Regions from separate parts of the Mycolicibacterium alvei genome, predicted to be linked through region 1. Evidence: predicted binding sites of a transcription regulator. Region 1 holds the regulator's gene; each other region holds the start of a gene.
What was found. Region 1 encodes LexA, which represses DNA repair genes until DNA is damaged. Its sites were predicted from a motif close to CGAACANNTGTTCG; they were not measured.

Region 2: G6N44_RS05160 (HNH endonuclease signature motif containing protein) is a predicted target of LexA. The motif match lies at 2,050-2,063, and genes of this name have one in related genera.
Region 3: G6N44_RS11115 (error-prone DNA polymerase) is a predicted target of LexA. The motif match lies at 1,576-1,589, and genes of this name have one in related genera.

The regions. Positions count from the first base shown of each region.
Region 1 is NZ_AP022565.1:1,300,494-1,303,768, reverse strand. Features, by position in the region: gene G6N44_RS06175 (LGFP repeat-containing protein) at 1-1,153, shown strand, start outside; gene lexA (transcriptional repressor LexA) at 1,202-1,921, opposite strand; gene G6N44_RS06165 (LysM peptidoglycan-binding domain-containing protein) at 2,178-2,723, shown strand; gene nrdR (transcriptional regulator NrdR) at 2,888-3,275, shown strand, end outside.
Region 2 is NZ_AP022565.1:1,101,070-1,104,344, forward strand. Features, by position in the region: gene fmt (methionyl-tRNA formyltransferase) at 1-338, opposite strand, end outside; gene G6N44_RS05160 (HNH endonuclease signature motif containing protein) at 543-2,045, opposite strand; gene G6N44_RS05165 (LemA family protein) at 2,160-2,696, opposite strand; gene G6N44_RS05170 (DUF2207 domain-containing protein) at 2,690-3,275, opposite strand, start outside.
Region 3 is NZ_AP022565.1:2,308,412-2,311,686, forward strand. Features, by position in the region: gene G6N44_RS11115 (error-prone DNA polymerase) at 1-1,562, opposite strand, end outside; gene G6N44_RS11120 (hypothetical protein) at 1,682-2,674, shown strand; gene G6N44_RS11125 (APC family permease) at 2,694-3,275, opposite strand, start outside.

The sequences.
Region 1 (3,275 bases):
CGCCTCCGAACTGAGTGGACTGGAGGTTCCTGGACTCGGACAGACCCCGGCCACGGCGCCGCAGCCCTCCGGTACGGACACCAAGAAGCCGTTCTCCTGGCATTGGAGCTGGTGGTGGCTGATCGCGGTGGTCCCGGTCGTGCTGCTCGCCGGGCTGATCGTGGGGGCTGCGCTCTGGCACCGTCGCCGCGCCGGTGGCGATGACGACTTCGACCATGACCCGTTCGACGACGACTACGCCGACGGCCCCAAGGCTTCGTCCTATGACGAGGACCGATACGGCGATGCTCGGTATGGATCGGGTGGGTACGACCGCGACGAGTATCGCGATGATCGCGGGTCCGATGTGGCGAACGACTACGGGCCGAGCGCTGCCTATGGCGGCGAGGTCGCGACGACGCGGTTCGCCGAACCCGGCGAGCAATCGACGAGTGCGGCATCTCCGTACGACGAGCCCACCGACATCGCCATCCCGGTCAGTCAGTGGGCCGCCCCGCACGGAGCGGCCGGCGGCTACGGGGCACCGGGCGAGGACGAGGAACCGCCGGAGGATTCCTCGCGGCTGGCCGGCCCGGAGCAGGGCTTTGACGACTATGACGACTTCGAATCCGACTATGACGATGAAGACGACGATTTCGAGGACGATGGATTCGACGACGAAGACCTCGATACGCCCATCGACGCCGACTTCGAGGAAGTCGCCGAAGACGACGACGTCGATGACTTCGAAGCGGAGCTCGTAGACGAGAACCCGCCGGACACCCGGTCGCTCGGCGGTGCAGTCGGCGGGATGCGCGAGGCCGGGGCTTTCGCGGCGCTGAGCGGACTGGTGCCGGGCGATCAGGACAACGTGGACACCGCGCCCACCCGCGTCATCACCGAGGCGGAGGCCTACAGCGGTGAGGCCTACAGCAGTGAGGCGCACAGCGGGCGCCATGCCGCCATCGAACTCGACGAGATACCCAGTGCCACCGCGATCCACCTACCGTTGGAGGACCCGAACCGCGCGCCGGAGGGCTATCCGATCAAGGCGGACACCAAGTCCGGCCGATACTGGGCGCCCGACAGCAGTGAGTACGACGATGCAGTGGCCGAGATCTGGTTTGCCAGTGAGGAATTCGCCCGTACGAACGGATTCGTGCGCACGGATTGAGCGGTAGGGCCCGGGCCGCCATCCGGTGCAACCGGGCCCGCCGGACGGTCAGATCTTGCGGATCACGGTGACAACCTTGCCGAGCACCGCGGCGTCGTTGCCGGGGATCGGCTCATATGCCGGGTTGTGCGGCATCAGCCAGACCTGACCGCGGGTCCGCTTGAACGTCTTGACCGTGGCTTCGCCGTCGATCATGGCTGCCACGATGTCTCCGTTGTCGGCCACACTCTGCTGGCGCACGACCACCCAGTCGCCGTCGCAGATGGCGGCATCGACCATCGAGTCGCCGACGACCTTGAGCAGGAACAGCGACCCTTCGCCGACCAGTTCGCGCGGTAGCGGGAAGACGTCCTCGACGGCCTGTTCGGCCAGGATGGGACCGCCCGCGGCGATACGCCCGAGCACCGGCACGAAGGTCGGCTCGGGAAGCGCATCGGAACCGGCCACGTCGGTGGACACCAGAGCGGTGGGCGACGGATCGTCGGCGACACGTACGTCGACCGCGCGCGGGCGGTTGGGATCCCGACGCAGGTAGCCCTTGCGTTCCAGGGTGCGCAACTGGTGGGCGACCGACGAAGTCGAGGTCAACCCGACCGCATCGCCGATCTCGCGGATGCTCGGCGGGTAGCCGCGACTGCTCACCGACGCGCGGATCACGTCGAGAATGGTGCGTTGCCGGTCGGTGAGCCCTTCGGTTCGGCGTGGGCCGGCGCCGTCCGATCCGGCCGGGCTGTCGGTGCTGCCGTCCCTGCTGCGATCGTCGCTCATGGGGCCGAATGTAGTCGTTGATCGAACATTAATCAAACATGTGTTCGACGCGTGTTGTGGGCGTGTCTGCTGGTGGGGCCGCGTGGTGGGGTGCGCGACGGGTGTTTCCGGCCCGGGTGCGGGATCGGCGACCCCGGAGTCGTCGGTGCCCTGCTCTATCGTTTGGCAACAGTTCGATCACATGTTCTATCAATCGAACACCTGAGCGAGTACATTCGAACACAAGAGCGAATCCGTCCCACCGAAAGGCAGTCAGATGGCGATCATCGATATCCCCGCCGATAGCCGTTCCCGCGCGGCTCGGGCCGTGCCCCAGTCGCCACCGCAGCGCGCCAGGGTTCGGGGCGGTGCCGGCACTGCCGGTGCTGTAGGTGCGAAGGGCAGCGCCACCTTCGGTAGCGGTGCGGCCAGGCCGGTCCGCCGGGTGCAACGCCCGGCCCCGGACCGCCCCGCTGCCGGCACGGTCCGCTACCGCGGAACCGGAGTGCTGATGTCGCGCGCATCCCATCGCAGTCGGCCCATCACGCCGGTGACCACGGTGTTGCTGGCCCTGGTCGCCGCCGGCATCACGGTGTGGCTGGGCCTCGTGGCCCAGTTCGGTGGGGTGATGGGGATCGAGAGCCCGGAGCCGACCGAGCTTGCGGTGGTCCAGGTGAAATCGGGGGAGACGCTGCAGCAGGTGGCGCGCAGGGTCGCCCCGGATGCCCCGGTGTCCCGGGTCGTCGAGCAGATCCGTGACCTCAACCAACTGGAATCCGCAGCAGTCGACCCCGGGCAGACGCTGCTCGCGCCGGTGGGCTGAGCAGCCCGATGCCTGCTGAATCGTCCTGGCCGGCAGCCACACTGGCCGGCGTCGGAGTGAGTCCCTACATGCCACTGGACCCGGCGGTGAGTCTCCCGCGGGCATCGCGGGTACGCTCAAGGACGCTCGAACTAGTTGTCCGGCGGTATGACGAAGGAGCGGTAATGCACTGTCCGTTCTGCCGTCATCCTGATTCGCGCGTCGTCGATTCCCGGGAGGCCGACGAGGGCCAGGCCATTCGGCGCCGGCGATCATGCCCGGAGTGCGGACGTCGGTTCACCACCGTGGAGACCGCGGTGCTGGCTGTGGTGAAGCGCAGCGGCGTGACCGAGCCCTTCAGCCGGGAGAAAGTCATCCGTGGCGTGCGCCGGTCCTGTCAGGGCAGGCAGGTCGACGATGATGCACTCAATGTTTTGGCGCAGAAGGTCGAGGATGCCGTCCGGGGGCTCGGCACGCCGGAGATCCCCAGCAATGAGGTCGGCTTGGCGATTCTCGGACCGCTCCGCGAGTTGGACGAGGTCGCCTACCTGAGATTCGCCTCGGTGTACCGGT
Region 2 (3,275 bases), 200 kb from region 1:
GGTAGCAACGAGAAGTGGAGATTGATCCAGCCGTGTTGCGGCACGGCGAGCAGGCGCTCGCTCAGCAGCGCACCGTAGGCGACCACCGCACAGCAGTCCGGTGCCAGCTCGGACAGCTCGGCGACGAACTCGTCGGAGTTGGGCTTGGCCGGTCGCAGAACCGGGATGTCGTGTTCGAGCGCCAGCTGCGCGACCGGCGATGGAGCGGGTTTGCCGCGACGTCCGGCCGCGGCGTCGGGCCGGGTCAGCACCGCGACCACCTCATGACGGGGCGAGTCGATCAGCCGCTGCAACGACGGGAGGGCAGGCTCTGGAGTTCCGGCAAAGACAAGACGCACCGAATCAGTTTAGGTATCCGGCCCGCTGCTCCCCTAATGGCTCGGCTCATCGACGTCGAGTTGACGCAGAGCTGCCGTCCGGGCTCGAGCAGTTGCCCATCGCTGCCCCCGACTCAAGGAATCAGGCCCAGCATGTCGAGTTTGCGCGTGTCGGAGCTCAATCATGTTGTGCAGCAGCGTGGTTGGGCTGAATTGGGGCGGGTTCTAGCCGTCGCCAGATTCTTCCGGTGGGACCAGGAGTTCTTCGGGGTGGAAGTGGTGGTTGAGGGTGTCTTGGCCGGTGTTCATCAGGGGTGGTGGATGCCAGTGGATGCGGCCGGTGTGTGGGTCGATGCTGGTGGTCCAGCCCAGTCCGATGAGGCGGTTGTCGGGTCCGCAGCTCAGGGCAAGGTCGGGGGCGTCGGTGTGTCCGCCGTGTTGCCAGTCGGCTTGAGCGTGGTGGACCTGGCAGTGGTCGGCCGGTGCGGTGCAGCCGGGGCGGGTGCAGCCGCGGTCGCGGTTGTAGAGCAGGAGCCGTTGGGCTTTGGTGGCCAGTCGGGTGGTGCGGGCCATGTAGAGCGGTTCGGCGGTGTGGTGCTCGTAGACGATCAGGTAGTGAAAGCTGTGCGATGCCAAGCGGAGGAGGTCTGTCATCGGCATCCGCAGGCCCGCCCCGGTGATGGCGATGCCGGCCCCGGCTTCCAGTTCGGCCAGGGTGGTGGAGACGACCACGGTGACCGGCAGGCCGCCGTGCTGGCCGAGTCGTTTGGACATCAGCAGTTCGCGCAGTGCCACTTTGAGTGCGTCGTGGTTGCGCTGGGCCTGGGTTCGGGTGTCGCGGCTCGCCGCCTCCCGCTGCGCTCGCTGACCTGGGGACTCGTCGGTAGCAGCCGGCTCAGGCTGGGGCTCGGGCTCGGGTTCGGCCTTTGCGTCTGGGGCGTCGGCGCCTGGGGCGTCGGGAGTGTCGAGCGGGTTGGGCGTGGGGTTGTGGACTGGTTGTTGGTCACCGGGGTTGTTGATGCCGGGTGCGCCCCACACGCCGGTGACAGTGGTCAGATATGCCGCTGTCTCGGGGTCGAGCCAGCCCTGGATATGAACCAGTCCGTCGGGATCTTGTTTGCCGACACGTAGTCCACGTAGGTGGGCGGCGACATCGGGTGAGTCGCCGTCTTGGTTGAGCAGATAGAGCAGTTTGTCCGCGGCGGCCTTGAGCGTTTCGGGGGTGTCGCGAGTGGCTGCGGCCACCAGGTCGGTTTCGATCTGGGCGAGTTCAGCGGGGCTCAGGTACTTTTCGGCTTTGGCGACGGTGTCGCCGATGATCGTGATGTGTTCAGTGTTGATCGCCCCGGACAGCAGCCCCTCGGCGCATGCGGGCAGTAGCGGTTCCAGCACCTCACCGCCGATGGCATAGCGCGGCCCGAGGTCGACGGCTGCGGCCACGCGGCGTGACGCTTCCTTGCCGCTGATCCGCATCCGGGTGGCCAGCACATCCTTCCAGGACTTGCCGCCGATCTCGTGCGGGGCGGCCTGAGCCATCAGGGCGGCTTGAATCCGGTGATCGATCATCGCCTGCGTGCGGGCCTGCTGCTCGCGCTGGGACTGCATCGCCAACAACTCGGCGGTGTCGAACCCGGTGAAATCACTGTCAGCCAGCGCCGCGGTCGCGGCCAGGTGGCCGGCGAGTGCGGTCTGTACCGCGTCCCGGCTCTGCACCAACCCAACCTTCATGATTCGAACACTAGTTCGATATCCTGACAGAAGCGCCGAGTTTGGGACCCACGGGACCAAAGTGGCCAAAGTTTTTTGGCAGGAGCTCAGGCGGGTCTGCCTGGAACCTCGAAGCTATTGGGGAGAGCGGTAGTACTCCCGTTCCGATACTCCGGCCAGCGGCGCCAGATACACCCAAGGGATGGATCCGACCAGCCGGTTGAGGGTGGCCACAGCGTCGTTGTAGTACTGGCGGGCGAACGCCAGCTTGTTCTCGGTGTCGGTCAGGTTCTCCTGCAGGTTCATGAAGTTGGCGGACGAATTGAGTTGCGGGTAGGACGATCCCAACGCCAGCATGCCGGTCAGCGCACTGTCCAGATCGTGTTCGGCGGCGCTGCGCTGCACCACCGAGGCACCACCGGTCGCCGCGGCCAGGGCGGCCTGGGCCCCGCTGACCCGGCCGAGGACCGCCGTCTCGTGCGAGGCGAACGTTGCCACGGCCTGCACGAGCGCCGGAATCAGTGCTGCCCGGCGGGTCAACTCGACGTCGATGCCACCGAGCGCCTCGGCGACCCGCACGTCCGCCGCCCGCAGTTTGTTGTAGCCCACGACGAAGCCCACCAGTACCGCCACCGCGAGTACCAGCACCACGATCAACAGCAGTCTCACCACGAGCCTCCCCCTCCTCCTCCGCCACCCCCACCGCCTCCACCGGACGACGATGATCCGCCGCTCGACGACGAGGAGGACGACTGCGAGGCGGTGTACGCCCCGATCGACGACGATAGTGCCGATTCGAAACTGTCGAAGTCCGCGCCCCCGGATCCGCCGGTGAAACCGTGGCTGCTGTCCGACGATGACGACGAGTTGTACCAGTTTGGTTGGGGTGCAGCGGCCCCCACGGTGTCCTGATACTTCTTGGCCCACAGTGCGGCGGTACCGCCGGCCACCGCGAACGGAATATAGGCCAGGTAGAGGTCTTTGCGGGCAGCGAAGTCGAACCTGGTCTCGGCCGAGTCAGTGGACAACAGCCGGTGGAAACCCTCGGCCCGCGACCACAATTCGCGACCGGCCGGGGTCCGACGGGTCCCCACACCGCCCTTCCACGAACTTACGGAGAACACGAAGAACGCCGCGAACGGCAACCCCCACAAAGTGATACCGAACCAGAGGAAGAAGCCGGCCAGCGTGGCGAAGAACGCCGCGACATTGGCGACCCGGATCCACAGTTCCTTGCGACGCTTGACCATG
Region 3 (3,275 bases), 1.0 Mb from region 1:
GGGCGACCGCTCCACCGGCTGAGCTGCTTACTCCAGGCGTCCTGCTGCCCCTGGGAGAAACCCAGTGCCCGGGCCATGTCGCGGACGGCACTGCGGCCGCGGTAGGTGATGACGTTGGCGACCTGCGCAGCGTAGTCACGACCGTAACGCTCGTAGACGTACTGAATGACGTTCTCGCGCAGGTCCGACTCGATGTCGATGTCGATGTCGGGCGGCCCGTCACGGGCCGGGGACAAGAACCGTTCGAACAGCAGCTCGTTGGCAATCGGGTCGACGTTGGTGACCTTGAGCGCGTAGCAGACCGCCGAGTTGGCCGCCGATCCCCTGCCCTGGCACAGGATGTCGTTGTCCCGGCAGAACCGGGTGATGTCGTGCACCACCAGGAAATAGCCGGGGAACTTCAGCTGCTCGATGATCCGCAGTTCGTGTTCGATCTGCGCATAGGCCTTGCCTGCGTTGTCGACGGGCCCGTACCGCTCGGCAGCCCCGGCCATCACCAACTCGCGCAGCCAGCTGTCCTCGGTATGCCCGGCCGGGACGTCGAACGGTGGTAACTGCGGGGCGATGAGTGCCAGCCCGAAGGCGCACTGCTCACCGAGATCGGCTGCAGCCGAAACGATCTCGATGCCGAACCGCTGGGCCATCTCCTCCCCCGAGCGCAGGTGAGACCCGCCGAACGGGGCCAGCCACCCCGCTGCGGTGTCCATCGAGTTGCGGGCCCGGATCGCCGCCATCGCCATGGCCAGTCGACCCCGGTCGGGTGCAGCGAAGTGCGCGCCGGTGGTCGCCACCACCGGTAGCCCGAACCGCTGAGCCAGTCCGGCCAGGGTGGCATTGCGCTCGTCGTCACACGGATGGCCGTGATGGGTGAGCTCGACGCTGACCCGGCCGGCTCCGAAGCGATCCACCAGATCGACCAGCGCGGCGGCGGCAGCTTCCGGCCCACCTTCTGAAAGTGCCTGGCGGACATGACCTTTACGACAGCCCGTGAGGATGTGCCAGTGCCCGCCGGCAGCTTCGGCGAGGCCGTCGAAGTCGTAACGGGGTTTACCCTTCTCACCACCGGCCAGGTGCGCCTTGGCAATCTCTCGGGACAACCGCCGGTACCCTTCCGGCCCGCGGGCCAGGACCAGCAGATGCGGGCCGGGCGGATCGGGATCCTCGGTGCGGGGAATGTTCCCCAGCGACAACTCGGCGCCGAATACCGTGGCCAGATCCAGCTCCCTGGCCGCCTCGGCGAACCGGACCACGCCGTAGAGCCCGTCGTGATCGGTCAGCGCGATGGCCCGCAGGTTCAGCCGGGCCGCCTCCTCGACCAACTCCTCCGGGGTGCTCGCACCGTCGAGGAAGCTGTAGGCGCTGTGCGTGTGCAGTTCGGCATAGCGGATCGACGTTCGCGACCGGTCGAGCTCCGGCGGCTGATAGGTGCCGCGCTTACGCGACCAGGCCGGGCTGTCCCCACCGTCGCCCGCGAGCTCCAACGGCAGGCCGGAACGGCGCGGCTTGCCGGTCAGCACCCGCTCCATCTCCGACCAGCTCGGCGGCCCGTTGTGCCAACTCACCACTTCAGCATATCGAACGTTTGTTCGAAGTTGAATGGGGTGCGTACCTCGTGATGCCGACCACGCCGCCGCCCCCTACGATGCTGCTGGGCTGGGGATCGGCTGTGAGAGGACGGGCAATGGCATCGACGTCAGCATCAACCAGGTACATCGGCTACGTCGGTGGTGTCGCGGTGGCGGCCGGAGTCGGGGCGGCGATCGCCGTGGCCGGACAGGGCACCGCCCACGCTGATTCGACCGACGGCGCGGCCAAGGACTCGACCAGCAGCACATCCCAGCACGTCAACGCCGGACCCAAACGCGGTGAGACCAAGGCCGGCGAGACCAAGCGCCCCAAGCCTTTGTCCACGTTCAAGGACAACGTCTTCAAGGACACCCTCGACAAGCAGGCCGACACGATCGAGAAAGCGGCCGCACGCGTCAACAAGGCCGTACAGGACGCAAGACCCGCCAAGCCGGAGGCGGTCAAGCCCAAGCCGAAGCCCAGCGCCGAGGAATTCGAGGCCGGCGAGGTCGCCAAGCTCAAGGACCTGTTCACTCCCAAGCAGGCGGCGGCACCCAAACCGGCGCCGGTAGTGGCCGACACGCCGGACACCGAGACCGTCGCGCCGCGCGCAGTACAGGCCCAGGCCGACACCGCGGACGATGGCCCGGCATGGGATCCCAACCCGTTCCGCGGCAACGATCCGGAGCCGACGGATATCCCCCAGCCGATCATGGATCTCCGGAACGCACTGATGGATGCCTCACCCAATGAGCTCGATCCCCTCGTGCGTGAGGCGACCGAACAGATCTACCGGGGTAGCCAGATGATCCCGTGGGTCAACGCCGTCATCCCGATCGGCAAGATCGTGACCAACCTGGCTCCCGCAGTCGGCAACGATGCAGCCGCCCTGGATGCCAGGCAGACCATCATCAACGAGTTGATCAAGACCACCCCGCCGGGATCGTTCGTGTACTACGGCTACGACCTCGTCGCCGACGTGATCAACCTGGAGGGTCCGGCCGCCGATCTGAAGGTCCAGGCCGTCGCGACGGTGTGGGATCTGCTCGATCCACTTCACATTGCCCACAATCCGGGCAAGTCCGGTATCGGCAACGCCGCCGGCTGACTCGGCGTTTCGGCAGCCGCTACTCGACGAGTGACGGCGTGTCGTGCCGCAGTGTCTGGCCCCGGAAAAACTCGGGGCTGCGAGACCGCCAGATCATCATCAGCACGGCACCGAGGATCAGCACGCCGAAGCCGATGTAGAACACCAGGCCGATGCCGCCGACCGCGGCCCCGCTGGCGTTGTCCGGGTCCATGCTCTCGCCGATCGAGATGACGAACACCGCGGCCAGCACGATTCCGCCGAGCAGGGGGAACAGGAACTTGAACACCATGTTCTGGGCGTTGGCGAACAGCTCACGGCGGAAGTACCAGACACACGCAAACGCCGTGATGCCGTAGTACCAGCAGATCATGATGCCAAGGGCCGCAATGGTATCCAGCAGTGCGCTCTCCGACAGCAGGCTCACCGCGGTGTAGAACACCCCGGTGACCACCCCGGCGGTGACGGTTGCGAATACCGGCACCAGGTAGCGCGGGCTGACCTCGGCAAAGCGTGGCGGGAACGCCTTGTAGGCGCCCATCGCCAGCATCGCCCGGGCGGCGGGCAGGAACGTGGTCTGCAGGCTGGCCACCGACGAGGCCAGGATCGCCAGGAACAGCAG